DNA from 3 places in the uncultured Rossellomorea sp. genome. Region 1 is predicted to be linked to each of the others. Evidence: riboswitches for the same ligand, from Rfam matches in the RefSeq annotation. Region 1 holds a riboswitch; each other region holds the start of a gene.
The links. Region 1 has a riboswitch for cyclic di-GMP ahead of Q1B03_RS12170 (amidase). Riboswitches for the same ligand answer to the same signal wherever they lie in the genome.
Positions count from the first base shown of each region.

Region 2: it holds a riboswitch for cyclic di-GMP, as region 1 does, so the genes downstream of both, Q1B03_RS15340 (hypothetical protein) here and Q1B03_RS12170 (amidase) in region 1, are expected to answer to the same signal.
Region 3: it holds a riboswitch for cyclic di-GMP, as region 1 does, so the genes downstream of both, Q1B03_RS17080 (anti-repressor SinI family protein) here and Q1B03_RS12170 (amidase) in region 1, are expected to answer to the same signal.

Region 1 covers NZ_CANKZT010000003.1:186,667-191,790, forward strand. Annotated here, with positions in the region: gene Q1B03_RS12150 (hypothetical protein) at 1-1,464, shown strand, start outside; gene Q1B03_RS12155 (hypothetical protein) at 1,592-1,786, shown strand; gene Q1B03_RS12160 (hypothetical protein) at 1,799-1,951, shown strand; gene Q1B03_RS12165 (hypothetical protein) at 1,935-2,153, shown strand; cyclic di-GMP riboswitch class I at 2,291-2,376, shown strand; gene Q1B03_RS12170 (amidase) at 2,418-3,305, shown strand; gene Q1B03_RS12175 (NAD-dependent epimerase/dehydratase family protein) at 3,333-3,986, shown strand; gene Q1B03_RS12180 (DUF1284 domain-containing protein) at 4,002-4,427, shown strand; gene Q1B03_RS12185 (TetR/AcrR family transcriptional regulator) at 4,500-5,124, opposite strand, start outside.
Region 2 covers NZ_CANKZT010000004.1:165,672-170,795, reverse strand. Annotated here, with positions in the region: gene Q1B03_RS15360 (class I SAM-dependent methyltransferase) at 1-180, opposite strand, end outside; gene Q1B03_RS15355 (hypothetical protein) at 515-889, opposite strand; gene Q1B03_RS15350 (type B 50S ribosomal protein L31) at 950-1,195, opposite strand; gene rpsN (30S ribosomal protein S14) at 1,226-1,495, opposite strand; gene Q1B03_RS15340 (hypothetical protein) at 1,694-1,930, opposite strand; cyclic di-GMP riboswitch class I at 2,057-2,147, opposite strand; gene Q1B03_RS15335 (murein hydrolase activator EnvC) at 2,293-3,642, opposite strand; gene ftsX (permease-like cell division protein FtsX) at 3,682-4,566, opposite strand; gene ftsE (cell division ATP-binding protein FtsE) at 4,556-5,124, opposite strand, start outside.
Region 3 covers NZ_CANKZT010000005.1:24,911-30,034, reverse strand. Annotated here, with positions in the region: gene Q1B03_RS17110 (DEAD/DEAH box helicase) at 1-228, shown strand, start outside; gene Q1B03_RS17105 (hypothetical protein) at 331-525, opposite strand; gene Q1B03_RS17100 (hypothetical protein) at 779-952, opposite strand; gene ssb (single-stranded DNA-binding protein) at 978-1,355, opposite strand; gene Q1B03_RS17090 (YwpF-like family protein) at 1,623-2,063, shown strand; gene Q1B03_RS17085 (helix-turn-helix domain-containing protein) at 2,159-2,479, shown strand; gene Q1B03_RS17080 (anti-repressor SinI family protein) at 2,514-2,651, opposite strand; cyclic di-GMP riboswitch class I at 2,685-2,829, opposite strand; gene Q1B03_RS17075 (TasA family protein) at 3,216-3,905, opposite strand; gene Q1B03_RS17070 (XRE family transcriptional regulator) at 4,166-4,495, shown strand; gene Q1B03_RS17065 (class D sortase) at 4,488-5,081, shown strand; gene Q1B03_RS17060 (hypothetical protein) at 5,116-5,124, opposite strand, start outside.

The DNA.
Region 1 (5,124 bases):
CAAGCACTTACAACTACACTGATTAAAGAAATCGAACGTTTGACCGCACAGCGTCCGATTATGGTGAAGCGGACAGTGTCAATGATTGAAACAGCGAAAAAGATGCTCCATTCAGACTTAAGTGTAGCGGAACGACTTGTTTTAGAAAAGTATGTGTCTGCTATTGAAGGTCCGTCCCTCATAAGCAAAAGCATTGTCCAGCCGGGTGAATACCGTAAGAAGCTTATGAGTCTGTCTAAGGAAGAACTGGAGAAGGAAGCTGTTGCCTTTGCGCAGTCCATGCGTGAAACGGGGCTTGTCGCTCCCCAGCATGCGATACTACTAAGGTTCCTGAGCAGAAAGGTTCAAGAGCTTGTTCCGGCTGCCCTTCAGTTAAACGACAAAGGAAAAGCAAACCTAGACGAACATGCGGAGCTCGTATTCCAGCTGATTAAAGTGGCGATCTATCCAGCCACAAAGCAATCGGTTTATGGACTCGCCCTTATGCTTGAGCGGGGTGTATTATCTTCCTCTCCTGTATCACCGGGATTGAAAAGGCTGATAGAGCTTGATATTCGACCGGAAGTACGGAAGACGCTCCTTAATTCGTGTAAAGCTGGAGACGGAATTACAGCAAATTCTGTCCTTCTGGCCGGTGTCATCAATGTCCTCGGTCAACCGATCGGGATTGGCCAAGGCTTAAACCCGACTTGTCAAACAGCGCGGGGGATCAGCCTTTGGGCACAGCATGCTCCTGGGTACTTACTCGAACTGATTCCACGGGCAGCGAGGGACGGAGATATCGATATAATGTTTGAAGGAACGCCGGTCCATTCGAAAGAATTAAGTGGAGGGCTGGCGCCTGAGCTTCATCAAGAGCTTGATCCTGTGTCACTTGTTCTCGTTCCTCATCTTGACCGTATTTATAGTGAGATGATGAGACGTGTATCGCTTAGAGGGGAAGATGGACACCGCTGGGTGAATCCGGAATTTTATGGAGATTGGGTTCAAAAAGGGTTTAGCACAGTCATTGATTCACTAACAGGCCTCATCTCTGACTATCCGGGATTCGTTCGCCTATTCTATGCCACTCACCACCCGGAATACAATGATGACTACGGATTGATCTATCCGAATCCAGTCGGGATCTTCATCACAAATGTTCATGGAAAGCTCCTTGGCTTCCATGCCGTTTCGATTTTGAGAATCACCCAGGATCCCAAGGGCGAATACCGGATCTATTTTTATAATCCGAATAATGATGGATCACAGAACTGGGGGCAGGGCATCGAACCTTCCGTCATGGAAAACGGGGAACTGGAAGGAGAATGCTCACTTCCGTTTCACGAGTTTGTTTCCCGCCTATACGCTTTCCACTACAACCCTTATGAACAGGGAGATGCCTTTGCTGTGGAAAATGAAATTGTCGATGAAATCAAAGATCTTGCCCGGGATAGCTGGGGAAGGGATTATACGTGGGTTTGAATCAGTTTCATGGCGTTAAGCACCGTTATTGCTTAACGCTTTTTTTTGCTGCCCGATGCCAGTCGATTTTTCGTGTTTTGCATGATTATGTATTCAGTAGCCATACTAAATACTGGAGGTGGAATAGATGAGAGATCATAAGAAACCTGAAGAGTTACGAATGGACACGCCGTTAAACCCGGAATTCACTTTGAATAATGAGGTTCGAAATCCCAGTCAAGTCTATGTTCCGGGAGAGTCTGTGGAGGAACATCATGCAGTAGAGGAAGGAAACGGGTTCATGGCAGAAAAGGAAATCGGACAATCCAATGAAAATGGGTAGGAGATGATAAGAATGAATACGAAAGAATTTCCCGTAGCGGACCTGTCTGAAGATACCTTGAATAAAGTGAGAAACATGGAAAGTGAACTTCGCCAGCAAACGGAAGAGGATATTATTCTAATCGCTTATAAGAATGGTGGTGAAACGATTGAAGGAAGAAGATAAAGTGAAAAAAGGAAATAAAGACATGCCCGATTTCAAACAGTTAAACGACCGTGTCATCGCAGAGGAACCGAAAGGACCATTTCTCGCCATCAAAACAAATATGGATACAGCAGGAGTCAAGGATAATCCGTATGCGTCTGAAAATGCAGATCCTGAACAAGATGAGAAATTACAGCAATTTTTCGAGGATGAAGAATTATAAGCAAATAGTGTCATGAGCAGTACATAAAAAAGCGCCAATCCGAAAGTGACTGGCGCTTTTTTGATATGATTATTGATTGAAAATTACATCTTTTCAATAAAGGAAAAAGGACTATACTAAAGAGGAAGAATAAAACAAACTGAAAAAGGCAAACTTGTTGAAAAGCAAGGACTGAAAAAGCTATCGGCCTGCCCGTCTTTCGAATGGCCGCCAAGCTGCCAGGCTCCTCACAAGAGTCAAGGCTCAAGAAGAGGAGAATGAAAGATGAATAGAATATGGAAGATGAGTATTTGTCTGATCCTGTTGAGTATCAATTCTTACCAATCAAATGAAAAGGCAGCTGGTATGGACGTGAGAGGGAAAAGCACGTGGCTTTGGAATACGGTTGACATCGTCGGACATAAAGAAGAAATCATCGGTTTTTTTAAAGTTCATGGAGTAGATGAAGTGTATCTGCAAGTGAACCCGAACGTAGAGAAGGAACACTATCAACAATTTATTCAAATGGCGACTTTAGAAAATATACACGTGTACGCCTTGGACGGGGCTCCAAAATGGGCAACCGTAAAAGGACAATCCGCCCTCACTGCTTTTTTTGATTGGCTGGGGGAGTACCAGCTTGAAACGAGTGAGGATCAAAGATTTACCGGTGTTCATTTGGATGTGGAGACTTACCTTTTATCCGGATGGTCAACCGCCTACGGCAAGACGGTGTTAAATTACCAGAAGATGGTGAATGAAGCAGTGATTCGATCTGATTCGCTTCAGCTTCCATTAGGGATGGATATTCCATTTTGGTTTGATGGGAAAACATTTAACAATGAATTAGGAAAAGGTAACCTTGCTCAGTGGGTGATTGGGAGGACGGATGAAGTTGGTGTTATGGCATACCGGGATCTGGCGAATGGGGAGAATGGAATCATTGAACTTGTCAGGAATGAGATGGAATTTGCCCAGGCTGCAGGGAAAAAGGTGAAGGTAGGAGTGGAAACAGCTCCATCTGCTGAAGGGGATTTCCTGACATTTCATGAAGATGGAGAGCAAATCATGCTTGCTGAACTTGCTCTTGTTGATGCCCAGTATGGTACATATTCTTCCTATAATGGAATCGCAGTTCACCATTACAGAAGCTGGAAGGATCTATCTGAATAGAGACAAAGAAGAAATGAGGAATGAAAGATGCCGAAAGTAGCCTTGGTTGCAGGATCCACTGGATTGGTTGGTTCACACCTGATTGAAATACTCATCAAGAGTCCCGAGTATAAAAAAGTGATTTCGTTCGTGAGAAGAAGCAGCGGGGTGAAGCATGAGAAGTTGGATGAACGAATCATCCCATTCGATCAGATGAAGCTCCTGCCCCACGAGGAAATCGACGATGTATTTTGTTGTCTTGGAACGACCATCAAGAAGGCGCAGACGAAGGAAGCATTTAGAAAGGTAGATTACGAATACCCCGTTCAGCTAGGAAACCTCGGTAAGGACCATGGGGCCAAACAATATATGGTCATATCAGCTATTGGGGCGAGCTCCGGTTCACCGTTCTTTTATAGTAAGGTGAAAGGGGAGCTCGAGGAAGACTTAATAGCCCTGAATTATCCTGCCCTGCACATTTTCAGGCCATCCCTTCTTTTAGGGGAAAGAGATGAATTCCGCCTTGGGGAAAAAGCGGGAGAAATCTTTTCCAGAGCCATCCGCCCGGTAATGGTAGGTAAGTTAAAAAAGTACAGAAGCATCTCAGGTGGTCAAGTGGCTTATGGAATGTACCGTGCCGCCAATGGCCATGTCAGTGAAAAAGTAACCTTCCATGAATCGGATCAAATTCAGCAGCTGTAAAAAGAGGAGGATAAAATGAAGAGAGTACTTAGGGGACATCATCTTCTTTGCACCCACGGATTTAAAGGCATGGGGTATAGTCCTGATTTTGTAAACGTTATGACGGAAATAGTGGGAGAAATACGAAATGATGAAAGGGATCTTCCCATTCAGGTCGTTCATGCCTTTGATGACGCCTGTCAAGCATGTCCACATAAAGGGAAAACAGTATGTGAAAAAAGTGAAAACTCCAATGATCATGTTCTATCATTAGATAGCCGTGTCCTCCGGCATTTAGAGCTGAAACACGGGGAAACCTATATGAAATCAGATCTGATTATCCGAACGGCTAATAAAGTGAAACCTGAGGATCTTGATCATCTATGTAAAGGCTGCTCCTGGCTTGAATATGGGGTCTGTAAGGAAGGGATCGGGAAGCTGAGAGAAAAAGTTCTAGCTTAAGAGAAGGCTCTCTTACTACTTTCTCCTATAAAATAAAAAAGACCCGCATTTGAGCTAAGCGGGTCTTTCGAGTCAGAATCCATAAAAATGTCTCAAGGCATTCACGAGATGCTTCAGCGATGGGTCCTCTTCAAGATTCACAATCATTCCTTTAATGACGACCTGCCGGGTTTCCTCTTTTTGAATTTCCTCTTGAATGACTTCCAGAGAAATTTTGGTATTTTCATCCTCTGCTACTTCACGTGCATCCTCGATCATATGAACAAGTGTAGACTCATTGATCCTGTTAGATAAAGTGAAATCCTTCACCAGATCCTCCACTTTTTCAAAGGAAAGAACAGGCTGATCCCCGCTTTTTAGTAAGCCTTCCACTAAATCATCCGTACGTTTCAATATGAATCGGGACAAATAGGCAAAATCCAATTCGATTTTATCAAGCATCACCAATTCTAAATAAGAATGGAAAAAACCTTGAATCATCATAGTGATATCCCAGAAGTAGGGTTCGATTTTTTTTCCGTAAATCCCATATAATCTTTTTTTATAATAACGATGGGTGTCCATTTTCATTTCACTGAGGAGATCATGGATTTCATCGTTAAACGGCATGGCGTTCTCTCTGATCTGCATAATGATAAACTCTTTATGTTTACAGATTTCAATAAGCTGGCATTCTAATTGCTTTTGGAATTTTTCA
Region 2 (5,124 bases), on a different contig from region 1:
CGATTCAACCGTTTTCGCAATGGGAAGGGTCAGGTAGCCATTCCCACAGCCCAAGTCGGCGACGATATCGTCTTCATTGAGTTTGAGAAGTTCGAGAACTTTTTCCACCGGTACGAGCTCTTGACGTCTTGGATCCAGGAGCTTTGAAGCTCTATGGTGTTCAAATAAATCTCCGGCCATTGGGAATTCCTCCATTCGTTAAATATACCCTTATATGTATTAGTATCTTAAATCTTTTATATACAAGCAAGTTATTTACTCATAGTGTATCCTATAGGAGAATTATTACAGATAGCATGGAGTAATGTGTGTCGAAATTTTGAATTATAAAAGGATTCCCCATGAAGGAGAATCCTTTATTTCTGCTTTTGTAGTATAGGGGTTTCCTCTATGTTTTTTGCAGTGATTGATCAGTGGACAGTATAGAAAGAAAAACACCGGTTCCCTGCTATTTCCTACTAAGTATTGCTTTTATAACGAAATGATTACGATTTAAACTCTAAACTTCTACTTATTATTTAGTATATGCATGATTCATGGAAAAGAAGAAGTATCTTGAATTTATTGCTTCTGTTCCTTTCATCGATCGAATGGTGTCTGTATAATCAATCCACGTTACATTTTGCAGCTTTTGATCTAATTTCGCATTAATCTCTTGTTCGATTTCCCTCATCCGCCTCATCAGCTCTCCAAAGCTCATTTTAAAATGAGTGGCTGCCTGTTGATGAGGAGAGTGTTTCACAAGTAAGGCCATAAATTCCTCAGACGTCTCGGATCGGCTCGCCAATTCATCTTCAAGACCGACCACATATTGATAGATGTCCCTTTTCTTATTTGGCAGGCCTTTAACAATATCCCGTGCGACAATTTCCATTAAATGTTCGTTCATCGTATTCACCTCGGCATAAGTTTATACCTTAACCTATTCTTTGTAGTGGTACGACATGCACTAGTTCATGTTGTATTTTTTCAAGAAGCGTTCTGCACGGCCTCCGCGATCAGAGAACTTCTGTCTTCCTGTATAAAATGGATGCGTGTCCGAACTTACTTCTACTTTTAATAAAGGATACGTGTTCCCGTCTTCCCACTCAATCGTTTCATTGGATGTTTTCGTAGATCCAGTTAAAAAGGAAAAACCGCTGTTCGTGTCCATAAATACCACTTGTTGATACTCTGGATGAATGTCTTTTTTCATTCTTAATTCCCCACCTTGAAGATTAATGTATTACCAACTTGATTTTTTGACGCCGGGTATTTGCCCTTTATGAGCAAACTCTCTGAAAGCGATACGGGACATCTTAAATTTACGGAGATAGCCTCTTGGTCTCCCTGTAACTTCACAGCGACTGTTTAATCGCGTCGGCGAGGAATCCCTCGGCAGCTTCCTTAACGCTTCATAATCACCCTTCTCCTTTAAATCCCTGCGCAAATCTGCATACTTCTGAACAAGCTCCTGACGCTTCTTCTCTTTTACTACCTTTGATTTCTTGGCCAAAATGATTCACTCCTTCTTTAATCGTAATCATTACGTTTTATAACGGAATAATGTCATTAAAACATACTCTCTATCTTTTTGCAATGATATTTACCTGCTATCTTTTGGAGTGAACTTTCCAGAACCGATCTAAAATGAAATCTATTAAAAATAGTTAAAACCGAATACCATTCAACCCGGCATTCGGTTTTATATGTCCTATGCTGCTTTTAAACCTTCTAAAATAAGTATAAAGTATTTAACTGTATCTCCGCTACGGCGATTGATGACTTCAATGTCCATTAGGATTTTCTTAACCTCTTCAGCACCTATACGTTCGATAATTATCTCTGTGATTTCTTCAGCTGTATATTCACCTACATCAGTAGACCTCAAAGCAGTCCTATTCCTTCTACAAAAACTTCTTAATTGCCTTTTTAATTCAGTCAATTCCAACATCATCATCCTTACTACAGATTCAAATCCTACCAAACACGTCGTATAGATAAAAAAGCCCACCAAAAAGGCAGGCTAAATGATACTAATAAACGTTCGGAATAGTATTCATTGTAATCCATTGTTTTCGGTAACCCGGCCATCGTTATTCTCATCTGAGAATGGTAGACCCGAGGCTTTGCGTCCTAATCTTTCAATTAGTTTGCCCTTATCAAATTGTAGGAACTACAGTTGTCATTATACTAAAAAACGTAATGTATGAGAAGATTCTTAATGGAATTAGTGAATATTCTCTAGACTTTCATATAACTAGAAAACCCGTCGTAAAAAAACCCCGCTTCTATTGAAGCAGGGTTTTAAGATTAAAAGTTAATATATTGACGTGGGTTTACAGCATTTGATTTCGATGCATTCCATGAACCTGCATGAAGTTCAAAGTGTAAATGCTGCCCGAAAGAGTATCCTGTGTTACCCATGTAACCGATTCTGTCACCCTTGTTAACTGCTTGTCCAGTGCTTACAGATGAAGAAGCCATGTGGGCATAAACAGTTGTGAACGTTTGACCGTTGATTGAGTGAGTGATGTATACTACATTTCCATAGCTTGAGCTATAGTGACTCTTGATGACATATCCATCAGCAGCTGCAGAGATTGGAACACTGCCGCGCGCTGCGATATCTGTACCATAGTGAAAACGCTTTTTACCGTTCAACACGTCCCAGCCAAAGTTTGTTGTAATCGTTCCGGAAGCTGGAGATGTCCAGGCACCGGCACTTACTGGTGCACTTGGAGCTGTTTCAGCAGGAGCTGAAGAAGAACCACCGCTGCTGCTTGTTGTTGCTTGTTGTTGAGCTGCTGCACGTTTAGCCGCTTCTGCTTCCGCTTGACGCTTGCGCTCGATCTCACGCTGACGTGCAAGTTCTGCTAAGCGTGCTTGTTCAGCCTGGATTTCACCTTCAAGCTGGTGTTCCATTTTAGAAAGCTCATCCGATTCTTTTTGAAGATCTTTTTTCTCTACTTCAAGAGAAGCCTGTTGTGCTTCAAGCTGCTTGAATAACTCAGCTTTTTGAGCTTTTTGACTATCAAGATCTTGTTTAAGAGATTCAAGACTTGCTTTAGTAGATTCTAATTCTGCAAGCTTTGCTTCTACTTCTTCTTGTTTCTTTTCTAATTCAGCCTGATCACGTTTTTGTTCGTCCATGATCTTTTTATCGGCACTTACGATTGTATTTACTGCTGTTACACGGTTGATGAAGTCACCGAAGCTGTCCGCGCCAAGTAGTACATCAAGATAATTTGCAGAGCCGCCTTTTTCCTGGATCGCACGTGCACGTTCTTTTAATAGTTCGTTTCGTTCTTCAATCTTTTTCTTTAGAACCTCAATTTCTTCTTTAAGTTTATTGATTTCTGCAGTTGTTTCATCAATCTCTTTTGTTTTTTCAGCTATCTTATTTTCAGTATCTTTTAATTTTGTACTGATTTCAGCAATTTGTGTCTGGATCTCTTGTTGTTTATTGATGTTTTGGTTAATTTCTGACTTTTTCTCATCAATCTTTCCGTTAATTTCTTCTTTTTTAGAAGAAATGTCATCTTGCTGTTTCTTTAGATCCTCCACGGAGGAATGAGCGTTAGCAGTTGTCCCCAATGTTGGTAGACTTCCGATTGTTAATGCTGCTGCAATTGATAATGATATGAAATACTTCTTGTTCAAGCGGCATGCTCCTTTCAGCTTCTATCAACCTATCAAATTTTACACTTTTAAGAACTTACGAACAGACATAAAGCTTCCCCATGCCCCGATCAAGCAACCCATTAATAGAATCAATCCGTTTACTTGATAGATAAAGGGGGTAAAATCCAATATCTGAATAAAATGGTTTTGTAGTTTTGGTTTAATAAAGTCATAGGCATAGTAGTAACCTGTTGTTACAAGAGCGATCGGGATAATAGAACCTAAAATTCCAAGCCATAATCCTTCTAGTATAAATGGCCAGCGTACAAACCAGTTGGTTGCACCCACGAGTTTCATTATCTCGATTTCCCTTCTTCTTGCGACAATCGTAATTTTTATTGTATTTGAGATGAGGAACATGGCGGTAAACAACAGACCGATGATTAACACCAGGCCAACGTTTCGGCTCATTTCCAGTACGTTAAATAATTTCTCGATCTTCGCTTCACCATACAGGGCTTCATTTACATTCTCATACTTGCTGATTTCAGCAGCAATCTTCCCAGTGTCTCGAGGATTCTCTGCTTTTACAATAAACACATCATATAATGGGTTATCTTGTTCAAATAATCTGAAATCGTCTCCCAGATCTTTCACAAGGTTCTGAAGTTCCTCTTCTTTAGAGGAATACTCGACGGATTCGACTCCACTTATTTGGTTAATCTTCTTATCTATTTCATCAATTTGAGCTTTTTCAGTACCAACCTCGAGTAGGACGCGAACTTCAACGTCTTTTTCAATATCGGTTGCAACCTTGTTCATGTTTAGCATTAGTACCATAAACACACCGACAAGCAGTAAGGTTACGGTAACGGCACTCACTGATGCAAACGTCATCCAGCCGTTACGTCCGATGCTTTTGAAACTCTCTCTAAGGTGTCGACCATACGTTCTAGCTTTCATAACCGTAATCACCTCGCTGTTCGTCACGAACAATTCGGCCATTCTCAATGGCAATTACCCGATGCTTGATAGTATTTACGATCTCCCGGTTATGTGTAGCCATGATCACTGTTGTACCACGGTTGCTTATTTCTTCAAAGATGTTCATGATATCCCAAGATGTTTCAGGATCGAGGTTTCCTGTAGGCTCATCTGCAATCACAAGCTTCGGCGTATTCACAATGGATCGTGCAATTGATACACGCTGCTGCTCTCCTCCTGACAGCTCATCAGGAAGCATTCTTGCTTTATGCTTTAACCCTACCAGGTCAAGTACTTCCATAACTCTCTTTTTGATTTGCTTAGGGTGTTCTTCTATTACTTCAAGTGCGAAGGCAATGTTTTCATAGATAGTAAGCGATGGTAGCAACTTAAAATCCTGGAACACGACCCCAACGTTTCTTCTTAAGTATGGAACTCTACTATTTTTTAATTTTGCCAGATTGATACCGTTTACGATGATATCTCCTTTAGAAGGTCTTTCTTCACGATACATCATCTTAATAAAAGTAGATTTTC
Region 3 (5,124 bases), on a different contig from region 1:
CGCTGGTGGAATCCGGCGGTAGAAAACCAGGCAACCGACCGTGCCTATCGAATCGGACAGCAACGATTCGTTCATGTTCATAAACTTGTCTCTTCAGGGACACTTGAAGAAAAAATCGATGCCATGCTAATGAAAAAACAGGCATTGAATGATGAAATTATCCGCAGTGATCAGTGGGTTACGGAATTGTCTAATCAGGATCTGGAGTCATTGTTGGTGTTGGAATAGTTGTAGGTGACCTCTTTCCTTTTGTGGGAAAGGGGTTTTTTGGTAGGTGTGGCATGTGAAATTGAGTGAGCTGGCGTTTTAATAGTAGCTAATGGAGTTATTTTAAAAGGGTTTTGACAAATTAGGGTTTGGTGTGATGTTTTTTTGGTCTTTTTTACAAATATAATTGTAAAAAATGCGTTTTTTGTATACAGATTCGTTTTGTTGTGCCGCTTCCGAGCAAACTTGTGCCGCTTTTGGACTTTGCTGTGCCACTTTCCACAAAACACGTGCCAAAATGTGAACAACTAGAATCATTATCGTCCACCACAAGCGAAGGTCTAATACAATCGCTCTTTACTAAAGAAAAAAACGCCGGCTCCCAATAGGAAACCGACTCAATATGAAGACATTAAGGGGAACGACTACTTTCTTACTCACTGCTACACATGTATATTTCTAATGAGGTAGGTTTGAGGTATGTTGCGATGACCATTGGCATTTGAGACAGCTGCTTATTAGGTTGGTTGGATTATTCGTATGGAAAGAATTCTCGATGAGGGTGTTTTACTTATGATGAGGTTTTCAAAACTGGATTCGGGTACTCGTATCCTTGTTCAAGGGCAGTCACCCGTTGAGATAGATAGAAATTTTCGACGTTCGCTCTTGCTACTTTTTTGATAAGGTCTTCTGTTAACTTTTCCATTCTATCGATTCTTTGTTCAAGATCTTGCGGTGTGGCCACAACTCCATCTCCCTTAAAAAAAATATTAGAACGGTAATTCGATTGGCTCTTTCTTGCTTGGCTCTGAAGCATTTACAGGCTCTCGCTTACTGTCCATAAATCTGACATTTTCAGCGACGACTTCCGTTACATACGTACGCTTTCCCTGATCATTCTCATAATGACGGGTCTGTATGCGACCGGTCACTCCAACGACAGATCCCTTTCGGCAGTATTTCTCCATATTGTCTGCAGCCCGGTTCCAAACGGTACAAAGCACAAAGTCTGTATCAATTTGACCTTTTTGATTCTTGTAGTTACGATTCACAGCTATTGTAGCGTTAAGTATCGATTTTCCTTCCAATGTCTTTCTTGCTTCAGGATCTTTGGTCAGCCTTCCAACGATGGTCACTTGGTTGATCAATAGGATTCTTTCCTCCTTTCTCTTAAGGTGTTTTCATCTTACAACCATCCCTCTAATCTTGTAAAATCGTGAATTTCCGAAATTCGAGGCGAAAATGGTTTGAATTTCCGAAATTCCCCTAGGGAGATTTTCTGTTTTTTACTCAAAAGCGGGGTCAAAATCACAAAATTGCATCTTTCGTTCTTTTTTTCATTGAGGAATTTATTAGGGAAACAATTCCTACTATGATATAATTTTATAAAACCTTTAAATGGGAGATGTTCGTTCATGAAAACCTTTAAAGTTATTTCACTTCAAGTAGTGGAAAACGATGAACTGCGTGACTTTGAAATTGTGGACGGTCTGATTATAAATAAAGAAGATGGACAGAGTACGTGGCTCGTCGAAACATATTTGTCGAATGAATATATTGAATTCTTTCAAGAGGCTCAACAAAGGAAGGAAGATTTGGAAATCCAAGTCGTCATTTCTCATAAAGCCAATGACCCGGCTGCTTTCATGACATCCATCCGTTGTATTAAAGAGATGGATGACCATATTAGCATTATGTTTGAGGGGAAATTGAAGAAACAGCGCAACGAATATGCTGAATTACTGTTAGACGACTTAGTTCAAAAAGGATACTCAGGAGAAGAACTTATTCGCGAATTCCGTGAGAAAATGGTATCGAAACCGCGTATTCCGGCCACTGCTAAACCTAGTGTTTAATTATACGAAATTATGTAATATCCATGTGAATTTATATGATATAATGAAATTAATTTTGTGACTTCAGTTATGAAGTTCTTAGGTAGGTGTCCCTTGTGATCGGAGAAAGAGTAAAGAAATACCGACAAGAAAAAAGAATGTCCATGACAGAGCTTGCTGAAAAAGCCGGTGTCGCTAAGTCATATTTAAGCTCAATAGAACGCAACCTTCAACAAAATCCATCTATCCAATTTCTTGAAAAAGTGTCAGCTGCTTTAGGAATTCCGATGGATGCTCTATTACATGATCAATCAGAAAATCAGAATATCGACCATGAGTGGCTCAAAATTGCGGAAGAAGCTATGGATTCCGGTATTACAAAAGAGCAGTTCCGTGAGTTCATTGAATTTAACAAATGGAAATTAGGTAATAAATAAAGTCTTGCGATCGGCTCGCAAGACTTTATTTATATTAAATCACTTTGTACTCGGCTTTCATTTCCTGGGATTGATTATGAAGAAATTCTCTGATTTCTTTTTTAGAAATTCCGGCGTCCAGTGCTTGTTTGATAAGTTCCATCCATTCAAGATCAAGTTCACGATTTGTCAATATAAATACCCTCCCAAAATACATGTATGTATTCCAGGCAATCCAGCCATCATAGTTCTCAAATAACCACACCTTCTACATTCATATATTCAACATGTTTGTGAAGATATGCCTACTCTATAACCTTAGATCTGTGACTTTGCGTCCTCATCTTTCAATAAGTTTGCCTTTATCTGACTCTTCCCTTCGAACTACTTCGATTATACTAATAAAAGTTCCTTTCATTTGTTGTTTTTTGTCAATTCCGTCAATTTAATTTACACTTTTTTCCTACACTTTAACCCATATTCTGACAATATCAAAATATTAAGCATCTTTTTATTAGAATATCTTGTTAGTATTTGTCGTAAAACTACGAATACATGCTATTTTTATAGCTTTCCAGCTTTTTTCTTAAAGGGAGGACTTTTTCATTAATACTTTGGTAATTACTAGGATTATAGAACGCATGGTTAGATAAGTCAAATCCGCATGTGGGGCAGATCCATTCGCCCGATTCAGTACTACTGTAGGATGGTCTGGTGCAGCGGTTGCAGGTTTTTTTGTACATAACATCACCTCTTATTAATATGTCTCTTTCTTTTTTCGTATAAATCTATTTAGAAATATTAAAAGTAACCCTGCAGTAATAAAGGAAATCCCTAAAAATAGTAATTTATACATATCGGTCGCAGTATTTGGTAAATTCAATCCCTGTGATGGTAGTGGTTTTGAAGGAAATGTGCTTTTATCTGATTCTGACCTATCAATAATTGGTGTGGTAGAATCAGTATCTTCTGAAGGCTGTGGGGCTAAATTGGATTCTGCCGATATAATGATCTCAAATAGTGCTGAAGTATTTTGATACTCGTTCCCCAGTTCATAGGGAATCATAATTGAAAACATTAAATCTTTCCTTTCACCTTTTTTCAATAATTTCGGTGAAAATCCGTTGAAATTTTTTAGTTTATCATCAAATAGTAAATTTGATGAACTATCCGTATAAACCATTAAATCTAATTCATTAAAAAGCTTCTTATCAGGTTGCTTACTGTTTACTTGAAAAGTATAGCTTATGTCTTCAGTTCCTCCATTTTTAATCGTTAACGTTTTTTCCGTCCAATCCCCAGGTTTCATATTATCTATTTTAAAAAGAAATACTTCATCAGGGATAACTATCAGATCTATTTGGTTCGCTGTAGCCTTTTGTATATTCACTAATCCTGAATAAATGAAAACTACAGTAAATAAAATGATTAGTTTTTTTGAATTCATATTTTCATCCCCTATAATATATGAATATATACTTAATTAATGTTGATTGTTACTGTTTTGTTCTTTTTAAAGAACTTATTAATTCATTATAAGATTCTAATTCTTAATTTGAAATCCTCAAATACATCCAATACACAACTCTAATGAGCAATTATCGGTCATTCTCTCAAAATTGCTTTGTTTTATTAACTTTTTTGTATTTTATAAAATACATTTTGTTCTATATAATGAATTAAACTGTTATAAAGGGAGTAATATTCATGGTAGGTGAGCGGATTAAGAATCTGCGTGAGCAGAAAGGTTTAACAATTAATGAATTAGCATTACATTCTAATGTTTCTAAGTCTTACATTAGCTCCATAGAAAGGGGGCTGCAGAAAAACCCCTCTATTAAGGTATTAAAAAAAATTGCACTTACTTTGGATACTTCTTTAGAAAATATAACCTCTGCGCATAATAAAGTAATTATTCTTGGTGAAGAGTGGATTGAACCTCTTGAACATGCTATTGAGCACGGTTTAACCAAGGAAGAATTTCATGACTTCCTTTCTTTTGTACAATATAAAAGGAGTAAGCATAACAATGAATAGACTACTATTAGTTACTGGATCCATTCTTCTATTAATAGGAATAGGTTGTTCCGTTCTCGCTATTTCGGAAATGAATAAGCAGGAAGAGGCTCAGATGGATTCTTTAAAAGAGGCGAAGAGTTTGGTTCTAAAAGATTCTGAGGAGAATTCCGGAAGTCTAGAATCAGTCAAAATGGAATATCACTTTGAAACCGGTGATGTGATAGGGCTTTTAAATATCCCAAAATTAGGGCGTGAAGTTCCAATCATCTCAGGTACCCATGAAGAGGACTTAGAAAGAGGAGTTGGTCACGTCTCAACAACTAAACTTCCTGGGCAACAAGACCGAATTTTTCTTGCTGGTCACCGGGATACCGTGTTCAAACAAATGGGGGAGCTAAGAAAAGGGGATACCTTATCTATTCAGTTGAAGACTGGTGTATATGAATATGAGATATATGAAACGTTCATTGTGGATGAGACTGATCTTTCCGTCCTTGAGCCAACCTCTCCAGAAGAAATCCTCACCCTTTCCACATGCTATCCATTCGAATACCTTTCAAGTACAGAAGAGCGTTACATCATCAATGCCCGAAAAGTAAATTAAAGCGCAGAAAGCTAATAGCCTCTGCGCCCCACTACTACTCGTC